One region of the Bradyrhizobium brasilense genome, then DNA from elsewhere that is predicted to be linked to it. Evidence: riboswitches for the same ligand, from Rfam matches in the RefSeq annotation. Region 1 holds a riboswitch; the other holds the start of a gene.

Region 1 (6,563 bases):
GACGAGGCGTTCGACAAGATCATGGGCTCCAACGTCAAGAGCAACATCTGGCTGTCCGCACTGGCGATCCCGCAGATGGCCGAGCGCGGCAAGGGTTCGGTCGTGATCATCTCCTCGATCGGCGGCCTGCGCGGCTCGACCGTGATCGGCGCCTACGGCATCTCCAAGGCCGCCGACTTCGCGCTGTGCCGCAGCCTTGCCGGCGAATGGGGCCCGAAGGGCGTGCGCGTCAACTGCGTGGCGCCGGGTCTGGTGAAGACCGATTTCGCCCGCGCGCTGTGGGAGGATCCGGATAATCTGAAGCGCCGCACCGCGTCGACGCCGCTCCGCCGCATCGGCGAGCCCGACGAGATCGCCGGCGCCGTGGCCTATCTCGCCTCCGATGCCTCGACCTTCATGACCGGCCAGACCATCGTGGTCGACGGTGGCGTCACGACGGCGGCGACCTAAGGTCAATCGCTTTAAGAGATCGCGCGCAATCGTCCCACGATCTCGTCATGCCCGGCCTCGTGCCGGGCATCCACGTCTTTGGCGGTTGCTGCGAGCAAGACGTGGATGGCCGGGACAAGCCCGGCCATGACGATGCCGAAGGAACAGCGCACGCCGCCCGCGAGAGGCGTTCGCCCTAGACCCGCTCCAGCGCCCGCTCGAAATCCTCGATCAGATCGTCGGGATGCTCGAGCCCGGCCGAGAAGCGAATGAAACCTTCGCTGATGCCGAGCTCGGCGCGGGCCTCCGGCGTCAGGCGCTGATGCGTCGTGGTCGCGGGATGCGTGACTAGGCTCTTGGCATCGCCGAGATTGTTGGAGATGCGCGAGATCTTCAGCGCGTTGAGGCAGCGGAAGGCGCCGGCCTTGCCGTCCTTCACCTCGAAGCCGACCAGCGTCGATCCGGCGCCCATCTGCTTCTTCACCGTCGCGGCCTGCGGATGATCGGGGCGGCCGGGATAGACCAGCCGCGTGATCTTCGGATGCTTGGCCAGCGCCTCGGCGATCTTCGCCGCGTTCTCGGTCTGGGCGCGGACGCGGACGCCGAGCGTCTCCAGCCCCTTCAGCAGCACCCAGGCGTTGAACGGCGATAGCGACGGCCCGGTCTGGCGCATGAAATTGTGGATGTGCTCGGCGATGAAGGCCTCCGACGACAGGATGACGCCGCCGAGGCAGCGGCCCTGGCCGTCGATATGCTTGGTTGCGGAATAGACCACGACGTCGGCGCCGAGCGACAGGGGGCTCTGCCAGATCGGCGTCGCAAACACGTTGTCGACGATCAGCCGGGCGCCGCCGCTATGCGCGATCTCTGCGATCGCGCCGATGTCGAGCACGTCGAGCGTCGGATTGGTCGGGCTCTCCAGGAAGAAGGTCTTGGTGTTGGGCCGCAATGCGCGCTGCCACTGGTCGAGGTCGAGGCCGTCCACCAGCGTCGTCTCGATGCCGTAGCGCGGCAACAGGTCCTGCACCACGTAGAGGCAGGAGCCGAACAGGGCCTTCGAGGCCACCACATGATCGCCGGCCTTCAGCGGCGCGAGGATCGCGGTGGTCACCGCGGCCATGCCGGTCGCGGTCGAGCGCGCGGCTTCCGCGCCCTCGAGCTCGATCATGCGGCGCTCGAACATCGCAATGGTCGGGTTGGAATAGCGCGAATAGATGAAGCCGGGGTCCTGGCCCTTGAAGCGCGCCTCGCATTGCTCGGCGGTGTCGTAGACGTAGCCCTGGGTGAGAAACAGCCCTTCCGACGTCTCCCCGAATTGCGAGCGCAGCGTGCCGCCATGGACAAGGCGGGTTTCGGGACGAAAGCGGGCCGTGGTTTCAGATTCAGACATGTGACCTCCGAGGTGGCCATTTTCCCTGGAGAATGGCCACAAAAAAACCGGCCTGGAGCAACCTCCACAAGCCGGGATCACACTGTCCCCGGCCTGTTTAGCGACTTATTTAACGTGGCTGCAAGCCGGCCGGCTCAAATCACCACGGGATAAGTGCAGCTGATATTCCCTCGCGCCCTTTCCGTCAAGACGGTCATCGGATAACCCGTAAAAGCCCATATTTTGGGGCTTGATGGCCGCCTGGAGTATGATTTTTGGGCCATCTCGAGGGATCGCCGAGGGACCGCATCGTGTCGTTCACGCTGGAAGATGAATCCAACGGAATCCTGCCCGACCGCATGATCGCGGAGATGGCGGAGGCCGGCCTCATTCTGCCCGCCTATGACTTCGTCGAGAGCCAGATCCAGCCGGCCAGCCTCGATCTCCGCCTCGGCGACATCGCCTACCGGGTCCGCGCCAGCTTCCTGCCGGGGCCCGATGCCACTGTCGCCGAGCGGATCGACGAGCTGAAGCTGCACGAGATCGATCTGTCCGACGGCGCGGTGCTGGAGACCAACTGCGTCTACATCGTGCCGCTGTTGGAGAGCCTGGCGCTGCCGCCGGAGATCGTGGCCGCGGCCAACCCGAAGAGCTCGACCGGACGGCTCGACGTCTTCACCCGTGTGATCGCCGACGGCACCCGCCGCTTCGACATGATCGGCGCCGGCTATCACGGCCCGCTCTATGCCGAGATCAGCCCGAAGACGTTTCCCGTGCTGCTGCGCGAGGGTTCGCGGCTCAGCCAGGTCCGCTTCCGGATCGGCGAGGCCACGTTGACCGCCGACGAGCTCGATGCGCTGCATGCCGCCGAGCGGCTGGTCGATATCGACGATGCCGATCTCTCCGATGGCGTTGCGCTTTCCGTCGATCTTTCCGGCGAGAGCTCGGGCGGCTTTGTCGGGTACCGCGCCAAGCGCCACACCGGCGTGGTCGATGTCGATCGCCGCGGCGGCTATGCCGTCGACGACTTCTGGGAGCCGATCAAGGCCCGGCCCGACGGCAGTCTCATTCTCGATCCCGGCGAGTTCTACATCCTGGCGTCGAAAGAGGCGGTGCAGGTGCCGCCGGACTACGCCGCGGAGATGGTGCCGTTCGATCCGCTGGTCGGGGAATTCCGCGTCCACTATGCCGGCTTCTTCGATCCCGGTTTCGGCTATGCCGGCGCCGGCGGCAAGGGCGCGCGCGCCGTGCTGGAGGTGCGCTCGCGCGAGGTGCCGTTCATCCTCGAGCATGGCCAGATCGTCGGCCGTCTCGTCTATGAGCGGATGCTGGAGCGTCCCGATGCGCTGTACGGCCAGCGCATCGGCTCGAACTATCAGGCGCAGGGCCTGAAGCTCTCCAAGCATTTTCGCGTCTAATTCCGTTTCGTGCGCGCTTAATTCCGTAGCCCGGATGAAGCGCTAGCGAAATCCGGGACGCTGCATACGCGCATTGAGCTGCCCCGGATTGCGCTTCGCTCCATCCGGGCTACGATTGCGCGCGCGAAGCTTTATCTCGCCAACAAGAACAGCGGGAGCAGACATGACCGGAGAGCAGGACGCGCGCGAAACGCAGTGGCGGAAGTGGCGCAGCGTCGCCGATCTCTATCATGCCTTCTTCACCGGGCTGATCCTCACCGTGGTCACGCGGCGCGGCACGGCTGATGCAGCGGAATTTGTCTTCCGTGTGTTTCGCCGCCAGCAGCAGGAACGCTTTCTCCCCGGCTTGAAGAAGCTCGGCCTCGACGGCCTGCCGCCGGCGGTCGCGGCCGCGCAATATCATTACCTCTCCAACTGGATCGGCGGCGTGCATGTCGAATACATGTATGAGACGGATCGCAAGGCCTGGATCCGCTATCCGCCGCCGCGCTGGATCTGGAAGGGCACGGCGATCTGCGGCGTGCCCGGCGAGGTCTCGCGCGCGATGCTGCGCGGCTGGCACGCCAACAACGGCGTCGCGCTCGGGGACTTGCGGCTCGGCTTCGTCTGCACCAAGCAGAGTGTCGACGGCCAGGACGGGCTCGAGGGCTATTACTGCGAGTACGATCATCCGCTCGAGCTCGACCAGCGCCTGGTGTTCGCGCGCCATCTCGAGGCGCCGCTGTTCGATTCCAGAACCGCGCCGGCGCTGCCGGTCGACAGCTGGCCGAAGCCGCGGCTGGAAAAGGCCTATCGCAACTACGCGATGGAATATGTGAAGACGGCCGCGCCGGTCATCGTGCAGGTGTTCGGCCCCGAGGATGCGAGCTATCTGCTGCATCTCACCGGCAGACTGATCGGCATGCAGTATTACGACGAGGTCGCGCAGGCGCTCGGCGGCCGCCGTGGCCGTGCCACGGAATTTGCCGCATTCCTGCGCACTCTCTTCGAGTCGCAGGACGATATCGCTGACGTCAGCGAATCCGAGGGCCAGTTCGAATTCCGCCAGCAGGGCTGGAAGCTGATGGCCGATGTCGCCGACTATCATCCGGCCTGCGCCAGCGTGCTGACCGGCCTGTTCGAAGGGCTGGCCGCCGGCTGCGGGCGGCATATTCCGGTGCATCTGAAGCCGAACCGCACCGCCGGCGCGCCGTTCGTCTGGTCGATCGGCTAGCGCCAAGGTTCATCCGGGTTCACCTGCAATCGCGCAGGCCCCCCTTGCGCCCCGCGCACGTGGATTCCGCCGCTGCCATGGTAGGGAAACACCATGGCGCGGCTCCCCAGATCGCGCGTGGGAGTAGAAATGTCCGATCTCGGCCTCGCCGAAATTCCTGTCGACGAACAAGAGCGGCCGCTGCCGCCGCCGGTGACCAAGCCGGCGCGCAATGCGCTGCTCGACGGGCCGATCCTGCGCACGCTGCTGTGGCTCGCCTGGCCGAATGTGATCGCGCTCTCCGCCGGCACCTGCGTCGTCATCGCGGAGACTTCGTATATCGGCCGGCTCGGCGTCGAGTCGCTTGCGGCGATGGCGCTGGTGTTTCCCTGCGTGATCCTCACCATGACGATGTCCGGCGGCGCGATGGGCGGCGGCGTGGCATCCGCGATCGCACGTGCGCTCGGCGCCGGCGAGATCGAGCGCGCCTCGACGCTCGCGATGCATGCGCTGCTGATCGGCCTGACCTTTGGTTTGACGTTCATGCTGGGCATGCTGATCTTCGGCCCGCGCCTGCTCGAATTGCTCGGAGGCCGCGGCAATGTGCTGGCGCAGGCGATCGCCTATTCGCAAATCTTCTTCGGCGGCGCGATCCTGCCTTGGCTGATGAACACCATGGCCGGCATCCTGCGCGGCACCGGCAACATGAAGCTGCCGTCGACCATGATCCTGTCGTCTGCGGTGTGGCAGATCATTCTCGGCGGCACGCTCGGGCTCGGCCTCGGTCCGGTGCCGCAATTCGGCATGCGCGGCGTCGCCGCGGGTTCGCTGATCGCCTATTCGATCAGCATCACCGTGATGGGCTGGTATCTGTTCTCGGGCCGCGCGCGCGTGAAGCCGAAATTCAAGGGGCTGCGCGTGCAATGGGCGATGTTGATCGACATCCTCAAGGTCGGCGCGGTGTCCTGCTTCTCGCCGTTGCAGTCGGTTCTGACGATCTCGATCTTCACCCACATGCTGGCGCAGTTCGGCACTGCGGTACTCGCCGGCTACGGCATCGGCGCGCGGCTCGAATTCATGCTGACTTCGGTTGCCTTCGCGGTCGGCATCGCCTCAGTACCGATGATCGGCATGGCGGTCGGCGCCGAGCGTGTCGCGCGGGCCCGGCGCATTGCCTGGACCGCTGGCACGGTGTCGTTCCTTGCGGTCGGCGTGGTCGGCAGCTTCATCGCCGTCTTCCCCGACCTCTGGGTCAATCTGTTCACCAATGATCCGCACGTGCGGGCGACCAGCCATCAATATCTCTCGACCGCCGCGCCGATGTACGCGTTCATCGGCCTTGCGATGTCGATGTACTTTTCCTCGCAAGGCGCGGCGAAGGTGCTGGGTCCGGTGCTGGCGCAGACCGCGCGGCTGATCTTCATCGGCGCCGGCGGCTGGTGGCTGTCGACGCACGCGGCGAGCGCGCAGAACTTCTTCGCACTCGCCGCCGCCTCGATGGGCGTGCTCGGCGTGTTGTCCTGCCTCAGCGTGATCCTGACGCGGTGGGGTAAATCCGCGCCGGTCGCCGAGCCGCAGCCGGCGCTGTCGTAGATATTAAACCCGTCATCCTGAGGAGCCGCGAAGCGGCGTCTCGAAGGGCGACGGCCCAGGTGTTTCGGCGTGCGCTCGTAGAAACAGCGGGGCTGTCGCCCTTCGAGACGGTCGCTTCGCGACCTCCTCAGGTGACGGTCATAGTTCGAAATGCGCGGCCAGTCGCATGACCTAGCGGATCACGCCGCGCTCTTCTCCCTGGCCGATTTGGCCATCGCCGCCTGCATCGCTGCCGCGCCGAGGTCCATTTGCGCGTCCATGTAGGGCGCGACCTCGTGCGGCAGCACGTCGGCGATCCACACCACGCGGCAGCGCGTGGCGCCCTCGGCGAACACCTGCACCGAGGCGGAATGCTGTTTCAGCCGTTCGCTGGTGATCGCATAGACCAGCCGCTTTCGGTTGTCGTCGCAATCGACCAGCGTCTCACGCGCCACGGTGCCGTTGGCGAAAGTGACGGTGCGGACGTCGCCGTCCAGTTGGGTGTCGGTCACGAAGCCCGGCACCAGCCGCGTATGCAGCGCGCCGAAATCGCGCAATGCGTCCCAGACATGATCTGCCGGCG
Region 2 (6,563 bases), 1.8 Mb from region 1:
GATGGCGCCGGGCTTCAGATGCGGGGCGATCTCGGCGGCGACCGGGCCGCAGGCGCCGACCGGGATGCAGAGGATGACGAGGTCGGCATCCTTCACCGCCTCGATATTGGTCTCGACGACGCGATCGACGATGCCGAGTTCGGCGACGCGCGCACGCGTCTTCTCCGAGCGCGCGGTGGTCACGATCTCGCCGACCAGCCCTTGCGCGCGCGCGCCGCGCGCGATCGAGCCGCCGATCAGGCCGAAGCCGATCAGCGCGATGCGTTTGAAGAGCGGGGCGGTGGTCACGATGTCACTTTCCGGCCAGGAAGTCGCGCAGCCCCTCGACCACGAGGCGGTTGGCCTCCTCGGTGCCAATGGTCATGCGCAGCGCATGCGGCAGCTTGTAATTGTTGAGTGCGCGCAGCACGAGGCCGCGCCGCGTGAGATAGGCGTCGGCTTCCGCCGCGGTCTTGCCCTTGTCGGTCGGGAAATGGATCAGCACGAAGTTGGCGACGCTCGGCGTCACCTTCAGCCCGAGCTTGCCGATTTCCTCGGTCAGCCAGTTGCGCCATTGTTCGGTGTGGGTTCGCGACATCTGCACATGCGCCGTGTCCTCGATCGCCGCCACCGCCGCCAGCATCGCCGGCGTCGTGACGTTGAACGGACCGCGGATACGGTTGCAGGCATCGACGATATGCGCCGGCCCGAACATCCAGCCGATCCGCAGCGCCGCAAGGCCGTGGATCTTCGAGAAGGTGTGCGTCACCACCGTGTTGTCCGTGGTCGCGACCAGCTCGATGCCGAGCTCGTAGTCGTTGCGCGAGACGTAGTCGGCATAGGCGGCGTCGAGCACCAGCAGCACATGCGAGGGCAGCGCGGCGCGCAGCCGCTTGACCTCGTCGAACGGGATATAGGTGCCGGTCGGATTGTTCGGGTTGGCGAGCCACACCAGCTTGGTCTTCGGCGTCACCACCTTGAGAATGGCGTCGACGTCGGCGGTGAAGTTGGTCTCGGCCGCGATCACGTTCTTGGCGCCGTTCGCCATGGTGGCGATTGGGTAGACCAGGAAGCCATGGGTGGTGGAGATCGCCTCGTCGCCGGGCGCGAGATAAGTGTGCGCCAACAGATTGAGAATCTCGTCCGAGCCGGCGCCGCAGATGATGCGGTCGGGATCGAGCCCGTAGGCGCGGCCGATCGCCTCGCGCAGCACGCGCGAGGTGCCCTCCGGATAGTCCTCGAGATGGTCAGCCGCGGCCTTGTAGGCCGCGATCGCCTTCGGAGACGGACCGAACGGCGTCTCGTTGGCGGACAGCTTGAACACCTTGCGGCCCGGTTCCGGCACCGGGCTCTTGCCGGGCGTGTAGGGCGCAATATCGAGGATGCCGGGGTTCGGCACGGGGCGGGACATCATCAACTCCGAACAGAGCGTTTTCGAGCGAAGTGGATACCGGTTCGCGTGAAGAAAACGCGTCAAAACAAAAGCCTGGACAGATGGCTGGCCCTTACTTCAGGTCCTGGCCGATCCGTTAGAGGGCACCGTATAGCGCGTTGCGTGGCTGCCGACGAGGGCCGACGAGCGGACCGAGGCGCCGGCCTTGATCAGGGCGAGCTTGATGGCCTCGAAATCGTGTCCGGTGACCGAGACCAGGAGCGCCGCGCCGTCGAAAGCGGTGTCGGGGACCGCGACGATCTCGGCGAGCGGCGCAAGCGCCCGGGCGACATCGGCGTTCCAGCCGGAGACGCGCACGCTCCAGGTCTGCACTTCGGTGACCATGGCGTCGTCGGCGACCCGCGAGATCACAAACACCGGCAGCGCGGCGGGATGGTCGGCGCGTTCGAGGAACGGCAGCCGCGCGATGATCTTCGGCGCGCCACTGGCCTCGAGCGCATTCCACCACGGCGTACGGCTTGCGATCGCGGAGACCAGCGCGAGGTCGCCTTTCGACTTCGCCACCGCCTCGACCGCGGCCTGTGCGCTGAAATGCGACACGTAAGGCACCACGAAGCCGAAGTGAAACCGCGCCGAGTCGCGCATGGCCGACTCGCCGACCGAAACATCGGCATGCACCGCGAACGGCGCCTGCACATAGGTGAAGGTCGAGATGATGACGCGCCAGATGCTCTCGATGGTGTCGAGCGGCAGGATGCCGCGATGACGCCGCACCAGCTCACGCATCATGCTGGCCTCGCGCGCCGGGCGGAATGCCGAGCCGACCTCCTGGGTCTTCTTGACCTGGATCAGGCGATCGATGATGTCGCCGCGCGCCATCAACAGGCGGTGAACCTGCTCGTCGATCGCATCGATCTCCTTGCGCAGATCCTGCAGCGAGGGCGGCGACGGGGGTGGGTTGGACATGCTCTCAAACCTTGTCGTCAGGGCGGCCCGTTGCCGCGTCGGACAGGGTCCCTGATTAGGAAAGACGGGCAGCGAAAGCAAAGAGAAACGTCGCAGGCGTGCCTTGCGCATTCGGTTAACCAATTGGCCGTGGACAGGGCTGTCTTGACGGCGGGGGGCGTGGGGACTACGTTCCCTGCGTCCCGTGGTCATTTGAGCCGGCCGGCTTGCAGCCACGTTAAACAACTCGCTAAACAGGCCGGGGACCTTATCAGCTCCCGGCCGAACCTTTGTTCAGGCCGGGTTTTTTATTGGCCTGAGGTCCGTCGAGCCCTCCCGCGCGGAGGCAGGGTCGCCTAGATGAGCAACGTGCGTCCGATACCGAGCCCACAAACCCCGAGCGATGATCGCGCCCATGAGGCCGACCATCCGTCGTCACTGGTGGCGAAGTTCGGGATGGACCAGCCGCTCAAGCTCGATTGCGGCGTCGATCTCGCACCGTTCCAGATCGCCTACCAGACCTATGGCGAGCTCAATGCCGACCGCTCCAACGCGATCCTGGTCTGCCACGCGCTGACCGGCGATCAGCATGTCAACAACATCCATCCCGTCACCGGCAAGCCCGGCTGGTGGGAGACCATGGTCGGCATCGGCCGGCCGATCGATCCCGACAAATACTTCATCATCTGCTCCAATGTGATCGGCGGCTGCATGGGCTCGACCGGCCCTGCGTCGTTGAACCCCGCGACCGGCAAGGTGTGGGGACTCGATTTTCCGATCATCACCATCCCCGACATGGTGCGCGCGCAGGCGATGCTGATCGATCGTCTCGGCATCACGACGCTGTTCTGCGTGGTCGGCGGCTCGATGGGCGGCATGCAGGTCCTGCAATGGACCGCGGCCTATCCGGAGCGCGTGTTCTCGACGCTCGCGATCGCCTGCTCGACGCGCCACTCGGCGCAGAACATCGCGTTCCACGAGCTCGGCCGCCAGGCCGTGATGGCCGATCCGGACTGGCGCGGCGGCCGCTATGTCGACGAGGACACCCATCCGCATCGCGGGTTGGCGGTGGCGCGGATGGCCGCGCACATCACCTATCTCTCGGACGCCGCGCTGCATCGCAAGTTCGGACGACGGATGCAGGACCGCGAGCTGCCGACCTTCTCGTTCGATGCGGATTTCCAGGTCGAGAGCTATCTGCGCTACCAGGGCTCGTCCTTTGTCGAGCGCTTCGACGCCAACTCCTATCTCTATCTGACTCGCGCGATGGACTATTTCGACATCGCCGCCGACCACAACGGCGTGCTGGCGAAGGCGTTCACCGGCATCCAGACGCGGTTCTGCGTGGTGTCGTTCACCAGCGACTGGCTGTTTCCGACCTCGGAATCGCGCGCGCTGGTGCATGCGCTGAATGCGTCGAGCGCGCGGGTGTCGTTCGCCGAGATCGAGACCGACAAGGGCCACGACGCCTTCCTGCTCGACGTGCCCGAATTCCTCGAGATCTCCCGCGCCTTCCTGCTGGCCGCAGCCAAGGCGCGCGGACTGAAGGACGGCGGCCAGTCATGAGCATGCAGCAGACACTGCCCTTGCCGGGCATCGCGCCGGAGCGGACCGGCGGCTATCGCACCGATCATCTGCTGGTCGCCGACATGGTGCGGCCGGGCTCGCGCGTGCTCGATGTCGGCTGCGGCGACGGCGAGCTGTTGCAGCTCTTGGAAAGCCGCGGCATCGACGGCCGCGGCATCGAGCTGTCACGCGAGGGCGTCAATGGCTGCGTCGCCAAGGGGCTCGCCGTGGTGCAGGGCGATGCCGACACCGATCTCGTCAACTATCCCGACGATGCGTTCGACTACGTGATCCTGTCACAGACCTTGCAGGCGACGCGACAGCCCAAGGTGGTGCTGGAAAATCTGCTGCGCATCGGCCAGCGCGCCATCGTCTCGTTCCCGAATTTCGGGTTCTGGAAGATGCGGCTGCAGCTGTTGATCGGGGGCCACATGCCGCGCACCGAGAATTTGCCGGCGAGCTGGTACGACACCTCGAACATCCATTTCTGCACCATCAAGGATTTCGTGCAGCTCTGCGAGGAGATCAACGTCAAGATGGAGCGCGCGGTGGCGCTCGATCTCTACGGCCGTCCGGTGCCGCTCAACCTGCCGTGGTGGGTGTGGAACATGTTCGGCGAGCAGGGTGTGTTCCTGCTCAGCCGGGGTGGAGGGGGCGAGCGACAAGGCCAAGTGAAAGCCGTGTGAAGCGTCAACCCGTCGCCGCCACCTGCGACATCGGATCGCACACAGCACCGGCCAGTGGCCGGTGCTCGACCCTTCAAAGGAACACGTGGAATCTCCGCCGATGCAGATCGTCGGCGATGACAGGATTGGGTTGTCGATGTACAGCTTTCCTGTTCGCGCTCGCCGTGTAAAAGTGGCTCATGCGGATCAGAGATGATGGAATCAGTCGTGAACTGGTGGTCATCGGGCTGACGCGCAATGGTCACTTGCTGGGGAAGACAATGCGAACAGGTTTCTCGATTGCGCTATTGCTCGTCGTTGCACTGTCCGGGGTCTTGTGGGCCGCCAATATGTCCATCCCCGATGGGCATCAACTCGGACATCTGGCGCTGCTGAATGGAGGCTGCGACACGCATGCGTCCGGACATGCGGCAGATCACGTCCCCGACCTTGCTCGCCATCGAGAGCATTCCGCCGCGCTCGATCTGGTAGCCCTGTGCTCCGAGACCGATATCGCCGCATCGTCGGGCGATTGGAGTGCGCCGTCCACCTGGGTACAAGGGAAGCCGCCTGCCGACGGCGCGAAAGTCCGCATTCCATCCGGGCTGACCGTCAAGATCGACAAGGAGATCACGGCCAAAATCGACTGGATTCGCGTCGATGGGGCTCTCGTCTGGAGTACCGATCAGGCCACTTCCGTCAAGGTCGGAACGATTGTGGTGACGCCCGACGGCGCCCTCGAAATGGGGACCGTAGATCATCCCGTCTCGAAGACTGTCGTCGCAAAGCTCACCTTTGCCGCGCGGACGTTCCGAGACCGGGAGCACGACCCATTCGACATGGCCGGTGGCCTCATTTCGATGGGCGCCATCCGGATTCATGGCGCCGAAAAGACGGCCTGGAAGATACCGCAGAGCCAACTCGTGGCCGGGGTGGCAGTGTTCCAGTTCGATCGGCCTGCGTCGAACTGGTCGGCCGGAGATGAGCTGATCGTACCTGGGACCAGCGATCTAAATAGCGAGGACGAAACGCCAATTATCGTCAGCGTCGAGGGTGAGCGCATCGTCCTCGATAGGCCGCTCAAATATTCGCATCTGACGCCGGACGGGACCTCCGTCCCGATCGGCAACCTGACGAGAAATGTCAGGGTTAGCTCCGAGGCTGCGGCGTCCTTTTCGGCGCGCGGCCATATCATGTTCCTGCATCAGCAGACCGGTGTGAACATCGACGGCGCCGAGTTCAGGGATCTCGGCCGTACCGACACGAAACGGGCCCAGACCGCACCTGATCTCGACGAGACCGGAAAGCTGGTCCCTGGATCCGACGACAACACTATTGGTCGATACGCGCTTCATTTCCACGTCGTCTCAGGCGCGCGAATCGATATTCCGCCTCACGTGGTGCGCAACAGTGTCGTGAGGGGAAGTCCGAAGCATGGCATCGTCAACCATGGCGGTCATCTCCTGGCAGAAAACAATGTGACGTTCGCGATCGCCGGCTCGCATTTCCTGACGGAGAACGGCACGGAGATTGGATCGTTTCGGGGCAATCTCGCCATCCGATCGACCGGATCAGGCGAGGATATCGTCAGCCGAATGGGGATCTTCGACAATGGCCATCAGGGGCATGGCTTTTGGATGCAAAGCGCCGGCGTCCGGGTAACGGATAATTGGGCTTTTGGACACGCCGCGGGAGCCTACGTCGTGTTCGGTTATTCGTTCGCGGAAGGCGGCAACCGTACCTATTTCAACGCACGCAACACCGATAATCGAGTCAACGCCGATGTGGACGGCCGCATTTCGACGTCGGACGTCGATTTGTATTTCGCACGCAACCACGCCGCCGGCTCGACCGACGGGGTCGAGATCTGGAATCACAAGCTACTTGCGCCGCATCCTTCCCAGAGCCTCATCGAGGATATCACGGTCTGGAATGTCAGCCGGCACGCGCTGTTCATCCCCTACGTCCGGGACACGCTGATCCGCAACGTCTACGCCTATGGCGGCGAACGCCAC

What was found. Region 1 has a riboswitch for S-adenosylmethionine ahead of QA635_RS39245 (O-succinylhomoserine sulfhydrylase). Riboswitches for the same ligand answer to the same signal wherever they lie in the genome.
Region 2: it holds a riboswitch for S-adenosylmethionine, as region 1 does, so the genes downstream of both, metX (homoserine O-acetyltransferase MetX) here and QA635_RS39245 (O-succinylhomoserine sulfhydrylase) in region 1, are expected to answer to the same signal.

Annotation. Positions count from the first base shown of each region.
Region 1 covers NZ_CP121669.1:8,463,913-8,470,475, reverse strand. The annotation lists gene QA635_RS39250 (SDR family NAD(P)-dependent oxidoreductase) at 1-450, shown strand, start outside; gene QA635_RS39245 (O-succinylhomoserine sulfhydrylase) at 626-1,819, opposite strand; SAM riboswitch at 1,896-1,975, opposite strand; gene QA635_RS39240 (2'-deoxycytidine 5'-triphosphate deaminase) at 2,158-3,216, shown strand; gene QA635_RS39235 (hypothetical protein) at 3,380-4,429, shown strand; gene QA635_RS39230 (MATE family efflux transporter) at 4,559-6,001, shown strand; gene QA635_RS39225 (SRPBCC family protein) at 6,181-6,563, opposite strand, start outside.
Region 2 covers NZ_CP121669.1:1,314,469-1,321,031, forward strand. The annotation lists gene QA635_RS05955 (prephenate/arogenate dehydrogenase family protein) at 1-288, opposite strand, end outside; gene hisC (histidinol-phosphate transaminase) at 293-1,390, opposite strand; gene QA635_RS05965 (chorismate mutase) at 1,490-2,338, opposite strand; SAM riboswitch at 2,513-2,592, shown strand; gene metX (homoserine O-acetyltransferase MetX) at 2,678-3,883, shown strand; gene metW (methionine biosynthesis protein MetW) at 3,880-4,569, shown strand; gene QA635_RS05980 (G8 domain-containing protein) at 4,749-6,563, shown strand, end outside.